DNA from 2 places in the Weizmannia agrestimuris genome. Region 1 is predicted to be linked to the other one. Evidence: a T-box and tRNA genes for the amino acid it is inferred to sense, from the RefSeq annotation. Region 1 holds a T-box; the other holds one or more tRNA genes.
What was found. A T-box is a leader RNA that pairs with one kind of tRNA and senses whether it is charged. The one in region 1 lies ahead of thrS (threonine--tRNA ligase), so its partner is inferred to be a tRNA-Thr.
Positions count from the first base shown of each region.

Region 1 (4,217 bases):
TTTAAGCGCCCCTGTCCGGATGGAGGGGCCGAACCAGCGGGCCTGACCCTTGCATGAGGGGGCCCGCCTTTTTCATTTCGTAACGCTTTCCCGTCTTCTATTTGCTGATGCCGCTTCATATACATAAGGTAAAGCAAACGAGAATGTTTTACCGTACAGGGGGGGCTTGGATTGGAATTCCTGATCAGGGACAAGGATGATGCATTATGGATAAAAGCATATTTTGCAAAGGAAAAACGGCGCACTGTGAAAATCCGGGAAGCAGTGCTGCATGGGAAAATACATTATGTTGTGGAAGCGGCCGGCAATAAACAGGAACTGCAGGCAGCCGTTGCAAATTTCATCATGAAGAAAAAAAGAAACGAGTGGATTTGTAACCAACTGAAACAAGCCTATTTTTTTCAGGCGGAAGAAGAGCAAAACCGGATACTCGAAATCGTAGACGGCATGCTGAAAGGAGAGCGGCCGGAGCTGACGGATCTGGCGGGTGAGATCGACGAACGCGCCGCTATTGAAGGAGCGGTCGCACCGCTGGTTGGCGAATCGTGCACATTGCCGCTCGCTTCCGTGCTGACGTTCCGCTTAAAAGGCTATTTTGACTGTCTTGACCGATACATCGGCATTGCGATTGACGAATACAAAATGGAACAGGAATACCAGATTTTTGTGCAAAGCCTTAGGGATTACTTAAAGCAAAAAGAACCAAAAAGGGAAAAAATAAAGCTTTGCCTCGGGGAACAGGTGAAATTTTACAACGGCCAATTCCGGGAAATGACGAGGGAAGAACTGAACGGATTGATTGACCGCAGGCTTCTGTCCAACCACCCTGTCTATATTGACTCAGTCACAATTGCACCGCTTTTATCGATTGCGCCCAGCCGGATTGAAATTTATACGGATACGCCGGACCAGGCTTTGATTCGTACGATATGCAATATTTTTGAAGAACGGGTGGCCGTGAAAAGCCGGATGCATTTTATGCACGATCAATTCGCCGCCAGTGAATAAAAAGGGGGCTTGAACCGGGGGCAAATGCAGCACGGCAATAAAATCAATCGCCATCCCTTGATTTTTTCATTGCAAACTTCTATAATTACTTACATAATCAATTGGAAATGAAAAAGTCAATGTGATGACGAGGACAACAGGATTCTGTTACCGCCTTTCAGAGAGGAAAGCCTCAGGCTGCAAGCTTTCCGGCACGGACAGGATGCTTACCGCCTCCGAACTTCAGTCGTGAACAAAATCAGTAGCGGCTGACGGATATTTCCGTTATCATACTCAAGCCGCGCGTAAAGACGTGCGGAAATGAGGGTGGAACCGCGTGTACAAAACTCGTCCCTTGCCGGGGGCGGGTTTTTTATTTTTTGGCTGTGTTTTCGTGCGGACGTGCTCGTACGGATGCCTGCAAAAAGCAGCCTCGTGCAGGCCGCCCGCGTGACAGCTTAATTTTTAAAGGAGTGGGACATATGGCAGAGATCGTAAAAATCACTTTTCCAGATGGTGCTTTAAAGGAATTTCCATTTGGAACAACAACGGAAGAGATTGCCCAATCGATCAGCCCGGGCCTCAGGAAAAAGGCGCTCGCCGGCAAACTGAACGGCAAACTGCTCGATTTGCGCACACCGATTGAAGAAGACGGCGCAATTGAAATCGTCACCCCTGAGCATGAAGATGCGCTCGGAATCTTGCGCCACAGCACGGCACATTTGATGGCACAGGCTGTCCGCCGCCTGTACGGCAATGTCAAGTTTGGTGTCGGCCCTGCAATTGAAAACGGATTTTACTACGACATGGATCTTGAAGTGTCACTCACGCCGGAAGACTTGCCGAAAATTGAAAAGGAAATGAAAAAAATTGTTGCGGAAAATCTTGAAATTGTCCGCAAAGTCGTATCCCGTGACGAAGCCAGAAAAATATTTGCACATGATGAATACAAGCTTGAACTGATTGATGCGATTCCGGACGAAACGGTCACGGTTTATGAACAGGGCGAATTTGTTGACCTGTGCCGCGGCGTCCATGTGCCATCAACCGGAAAAATTAAGGAATTCAAGTTATTAAACATTGCCGGTGCATACTGGCGCGGCGACAGCAACAACAAAATGATGCAGCGCATATACGGGACGGCTTTCTTCAAGAAAGAAGATCTCGAAGCCCATTTGAAATTCCTGGAAGAAGCAAAAGAACGCGACCACAGGAAAATCGGGAAAGAACTCGAACTTTTCACGAACTCGCAAAAAGTCGGACAAGGCCTGCCGCTCTGGCTGCCAAAAGGCGCAACGATCCGCCGCACCATTGAACGGTATATTGTCGACAAGGAAGTCAAACTCGGCTATGACCACGTCTATACGCCGGTGCTTGGCAGCGTGGACCTGTATAAAACGAGCGGCCACTGGGACCATTACCAGGAAGATATGTTCCCGGTCATGAAAATGGACAATGAAGAACTCGTGTTGCGTCCGATGAACTGCCCGCACCATATGATGGTGTATAAAAATACGATCCACAGCTACCGCGAATTGCCGATCCGGATTGCCGAACTCGGGCTCATGCACCGTTATGAAATGTCAGGTGCGCTCTCCGGCCTGCAACGGGTGCGCGGCATGACATTGAATGATGCCCATATTTTCGTGCGTCCGGACCAGATTAAAGAAGAATTCAAGCGCGTGGTCGAACTGATTCTTGAGGTATATAAAGATTTCAACATTACCGACTACTCGTTCCGCCTGTCGTACCGTGACCCGGAAAATACGGACAAGTATTATGATGATGATGAAATGTGGAACAAGGCACAGGCGATGCTGAAAGAAACGATGGATGATTTTGGTTTTGACTATTACGAAGCGGAAGGCGAAGCCGCATTTTACGGCCCGAAGCTCGACGTCCAGGTCCGCACGGCGCTTGGCAAAGACGAAACATTGTCAACCGTGCAGCTTGACTTCCTGCTCCCGGAACGGTTTGACCTGACGTATGTCGGGGAAGACGGTAAGCCGCACCGCCCGGTTGTCATCCATCGCGGCGTTGTCTCGACAATGGAACGGTTTGTCGCTTATTTAATCGAGGAATACAAAGGGGCGTTTCCGACATGGCTTGCGCCGATTCAAGTACAAGTGATCCCGGTATCACCGGATGCCCATTATGACTATGCGCGGAAAGTCCAAGAAGCGCTCAAGGCGGAAGGGGTCCGCGCTGAACTTGATGCCCGCGATGAAAAATTGGGCTACCGGATCCGTGAAGCCCAAGTGCAAAAAATCCCGTACGCGCTCGTTGTCGGCGACCAGGAAGCCACAGACAATGCGGTCAATGTTCGCAAATACGGCGAGAAACAAACGGAAACGGTGCCGGTGGACACATTCCTCAGCAAGATAAAAGAAGAAATAAAACGGTAAAACAGACAAGAAATCACGCACCCTAAAGGACCACAAAAAGGTTTGCAGGGTGCTTTTTATTATATAATAGAGGAAAAAATGGGTTGGCACAGGGGAAGGGGACGGAGCCCAATGCACTTATTTCGGAATCGTCATTTTAATGCGTTGTTTTTTGGCAGGCTGTTCACCAATATTGGGGATAGTGTTTATTATATTGCCATGATGTGGATGGTTTTAAAATTAGGGGGGAACTCGACGGTCTATACCGGATTTGCCGGATTCTTATTTTCGCTGACAGAGGTGCTGAGCTTATTTTACGGCCCGGTTCTTGACAAAATAAATGCAAAAAAATTGCTGGTTACAGCAAGCGTTTTACAAGCCGGCTTACTGCTTCTTCTTGTTGTTTTAAGCAAGTATGGAATCATGAATGTCTGGCTGCTGTTGCTTTCCATCCCGGTTCTTTCGTTTTTATCGGAACTGACTTACCCGTTAGAAAGCGTATTATTGCCGAAAGCCGTGGAAAAGAAAGATCTCGTCAAGGCCAATTCACTCATGTCCATTGCATATAAGGGTTCGGATTTTTTCTTTAATGGGATTGCCGGGTTTATCCTCGCCGCTTTCTCGATGTCGATGGTGCTCGGGATGAATTCGCTTCTTTTTATACTCTCATCCATTCTGTTTTTGTTTTTAAAAGTACAGGTAAAAAGAAGCAAGCAAACCGGGAGCGTACGGGAAGAATGGCAGGCGTACAAACGGGATTTTAAAGAAGGCCTATCGTTTGTCAAACAGCCTTTCATCTTGCAATTATTAATCCCCTTGCTGTTTTTAAACTTTTTTTTCGCAATT
Region 1 covers NZ_CALPDC010000004.1:13,221-17,437, forward strand. Annotated here, with positions in the region: gene dnaI (primosomal protein DnaI) at 1-46, shown strand, start outside; gene NFR98_RS03315 (putative sporulation protein YtxC) at 172-1,008, shown strand; T-box leader at 1,124-1,346, shown strand; gene thrS (threonine--tRNA ligase) at 1,470-3,392, shown strand; gene NFR98_RS03325 (MFS transporter) at 3,504-4,217, shown strand, end outside.

Region 2 (4,217 bases), on a different contig from region 1:
TCTTTTTTTAAATCATCTTTTAAATACTCCATATCTTTTATGTACCTTTGGATTGTTTCTTCTATTGCGTCTTTTACTACTCGGGGATATCCCTTTTCATCTTCTAGTTTTTGTTCCTTCTTTAGCTCATCTATATCTTTAGTAAGCAAAGATATAGCCTTCTTCTTCTCATCTTTACTCATGAATTCATAGATTTTTCTCATAAAAAATACCTCGACAATAAATTATTTCTAAATTTTTATTTTTTTATTATAATACGTTTTGATAAGGAGGAGGCTTCTGTTATACGCAGCTTGCAGATGTCGAGCAGGAAACAAACGGCCTGCTGTCTTACACCCGCAAGCCGAAAACCACCCCGGAAACTATCAGGAAAATCCTTGAAAAATGGCTGGATGAAAACGTACGGGCTTACCCGTACATCATAGAACGTAAGCGAGCCATGGAGCGGCAACAGTGCAATATCAGCAGTTGCCGCTTTTTAGCGACAGCGACAAAGCGGGACGAAAAAAAGCGGCGGCGCTTTGCTGCTTTGCGCCCCCCCTTTTTTCCCGGCTGCTTAGACCATCGGGTGCTTTTTGATTTTACACGCGCGCGCCGAGCTGCATAAGGACGGCATCATCCATCGGTGGGTTGTGGAGCCCGGCGCGGACATCACGGTAATAGCGCTGCAGCGGGCTTTTTTGAAAAAGGCTGCGGGCGCCGACTATCCTCATGGCCAGATCCACAATTCTGTTTTCCCGCTGTTTAGACCATCGGATGCTTTTTGATTTTACACACGCGCGCCGAGCTGCATAAGGACGGCATCATCCATCGGCGGGTTGTGGAGCCCGGCGCGGACATCGCGGTAATAGCGCTGCAGCGGACTTTTTTCGGACAGGCTTCTGGCACCTACGATTCGCATCGCTAAATCAACTGCTTCTATCGCATGATTCGTAACCGCCATTTTCGCTGCCCCAAGTTCCGGGCCCATCTCTTTTCTTTGTTCTGCTCCGGCTTCATCCCACATTTTCGCAACCGAATACAGAAAATGCCGCGCCTGCATCAATTTCAGCTCGATTTCACCGAATTTCTGGCGGATAGCCGGCAGTTCCGCAATCGGATGGTTCAGGCTGTTCGGCGTATACGATTTAGCAAAGCGAGCCGCTTCCCGTTTTGCTGCCTCGGCAATGCCTAAATAACAGGCAGGGATATGGAGCAGATAACCGGCCGGCTCCTTCTTTTTCGTCTGGATCTCCGCCAGGTTCGCAAGCGGGACTTTGACGTTTTCCAGCACAACATCATGGCTGCCGGTTGCCCTTAAAGCAATGCTGTCCCATGTTTCGACGATGGAGAGGCCAGCCGTATCCCGCGGAACGACAAAACTGCCAACCGCTTCTTTTTCCGGAATCGTTGCGGTAATGATAAAAAAGTCGAGCACCGGAGACATGGTGGCAAAAGTTTTTCTCCCGTTTAACACCCATTCGCCGTTCTTTTCCGTTGCCGTTGTTTCCGGCATGCCACCGCGCGTCGGGCTGCCCGTTTGCGCTTCTGTTGCGCAAGTGTTGATGAGGGCGGCCTCCCCTGCTGCCGCACGGCAAATGCGTTCAAACAATTGCCCGTTCCATGTTCTTGTTTCGGACAAATGCATTAAAATCCCCATATGCCATCCAATGGAAAGGGCAGTCGACCCGTCCGCAACCGCGATGGCCTCTTGCAGGCGGACAAGCTCATACAGCGAAATGCCGCCCCCACCGTAGTTTTGTGGCACAGTCAGCTTTGTATAGCCTGTTTCTTTTAAATCTTGAATATTTTCAAAAGCAAACCGTCCTTCCAAGTCATTGGCAGCCGCCCTTTCGGAAAACGGGCCGGCAAGCGTTTGAATTAGGTCCAGTTTTTCCTCCAACGTTGAGGCTTTTAAAAAATCCATATCCTTTCCTCCCCCGGAAACATCTTTTCTCTTATTTTACCGGAAACATGCCGGAAAAACATTACAACACTTTTTTTAAATTTCCTCTTGCAATCCGGATTTTATTATAATATAATTTACATTGTCCTGATTGATTCCATGCTGGTGTAGCACAGTTGGTAGTGCACTTCACTCGTAATGAAGGGGTCGGAGGTTCGAGTCCTCTCACCAGCATCTTTCTTTTTTTCATATGGAGAAGTACCCAAGCGGCTGAAGGGGACGCACTCGAAATGCGTTAGGGCGGGTGACCGTCGCGTGGGTTCAAATCCCACCTTCTCCGCCATACATAGTGCATATAAAAATTCCGGAGAACTCCGGAATTTTTTTGCGTTTATGAACCACATGGCAATTCATGCTCCCAATCCCCGTAAACCGGATTCGGGAATACGATAAATTTGCGGCCAAATGCATGGCGGAAACGGTCTGCTTCCAGGCTGCGCGCCTTGTTTCCTTTTCCGTCAAATGTCTTAAAAAAGTCACCCAGATTATCACCGAACAAGGCAATGATGTCGTGGTCCTTTTCAACAACTTGCCGGCGCGTTTCTTTGCTGCTTGTTCCTGTTTGCAACAGCACATGGGAACGGACGGCCTGCGGGATCCCTTCTTTTTTCAAGTTGCGAAGGGTGGCATCCATATATTTTTCGTCCCGGTTTGAAATGTAATAAATATCGATTCCTTTTTTATCGGCATATTTTAAAAAGGAAAGTGCCCCCGGGAGCGGTTTTGCTTTTGCTTTTTTCACCCATGTCCCCCAGCCGCTGCCAAACGAAATGCCTTTTTCTGCCATATAAGATAAGTAGGGTCCGTTATCCAGCACCGTTTCATCGAGGTCCAGCACGATGGCCCGCTTCTTTTTTACTTTAGTTTTCAGGCTCTCCTTAATACGCTGTTTTCCGATATTGTATCCTTGATAATAGAGCGCTCTTGCTTCCCCGGATGTCCGGTACCAGGCAACCCCCATTTTGGTCTGTTCCGCTTTTTGCTTTGCCGTGCAGCCCGTAACCGGAACCGTCTTCATGACGGCAGCTTCCCGGTTTTGTTTGCCGCCTTCAGCAGAGCACCCCGCATTTCCAAGCACCAGCGCAAAGACAATTAGCAACCCTGCAAAATAGTTCATGCTTGCCCCTTCTTTCTAAAATGCTTTTACGATTAGTATAAGGGAACCCCGGAAATTGATACATGCTAAAATGGCATCTTTCACGGGGGTTGTTAGGCACTTCGAAGCGGTCTATTCTGATTTACGACGGGATTTTCATTCTTCCGCTGGCATGTATTTTTTGTGATATGGGCGTTTACGTACATTGTTTGTCGGAATTTCGCCCGCTTCCTTAACGTAGACCCCTTCTACGTTAAGGTACACCAGATTTTTCGCTCGCTTCCTTCACTTAGACGCATCCTACGTTAAGAAACAACGCGTTTTTTCCGCGCTTCCTTCACTCAGACCCGTTCTACGTTAAGGAACAACGGAATTTTCGCCCGCTTCCTTAACGTAGACCCGTTCTACGTTAAGAAACACGGCGTTTTTTCCGCGCTTCCTTCACTTAGACCCGTTCTACGTTAAGGAACAACGTCTTTTGCGCCCGCTTCCTTAACATAGACGCACTCTATGTTAAGGAACACTGCGTTTTTTGCTCGCTTCCTTAACGTAGGCGCGCTCTACGTTAAGGAACAACGGAATTTTCGCCCGCTTCCTTCACATAGGCGCGTCCTACGTTAAGAAACAATAATTTTTTCCCGCGCTTCCTTCACTTAGACCCGTTCTACGTTAAGAAACACCAGTTTTTGCGCCCGCTCCTTCACCTATACTCGTTTTATGCTCACTTTTCAAAAAAATAGTTGGCCTGTTTGCTCACTTACCATCTCTTTACCGTACTTTAGCTAAAAGGTTACCTGCTTCCTCCGCCTCGATCTAAAACCGTGCCAGCAAAAAAAGCAGCCCTTTCCCAATTTGGATAAGCGGCTGCTTTTTTCATTATCGCTTGGATGATTCTTTCTCCAGCTCCAAGTTTTCTTTCTTTTTGTCCGAAAATATTTTTTCCAAGGCTTCCGGCAAGGCGATCATGCCTGGCAGAAAGAATGGCAATAGGATGAAGCAAAGCACGACAAGGCCGGTAATGACGGCGATCGCCAATTCAGCCAGCAGCAGCATTCCTGAAGGCATCAGCGTGGCAAATGTGCCGCCTAAAATAACGACCGCGGAAATAATGACACCGCCTGTATGTCTCGAAGCGAGTATAATCGCTTCCCTCGGGTCAAGCTGCGGGTATTCCTT
Region 2 covers NZ_CALPDC010000009.1:18,064-22,280, forward strand. Annotated here, with positions in the region: gene NFR98_RS05885 (hypothetical protein) at 1-203, opposite strand, end outside; gene NFR98_RS05890 (hypothetical protein) at 582-725, opposite strand; gene NFR98_RS05895 (acyl-CoA dehydrogenase family protein) at 770-1,906, opposite strand; tRNA gene NFR98_RS05900 (tRNA-Thr) at 2,047-2,119, shown strand; tRNA gene NFR98_RS05905 (tRNA-Ser) at 2,138-2,228, shown strand; gene NFR98_RS05910 (5'-nucleotidase, lipoprotein e(P4) family) at 2,277-3,062, opposite strand; gene NFR98_RS05915 (MMPL family transporter) at 3,918-4,217, opposite strand, start outside.
Region 2: it has a tRNA-Thr gene. The T-box ahead of thrS (threonine--tRNA ligase) is inferred to sense a tRNA for this amino acid. The anticodon was not compared.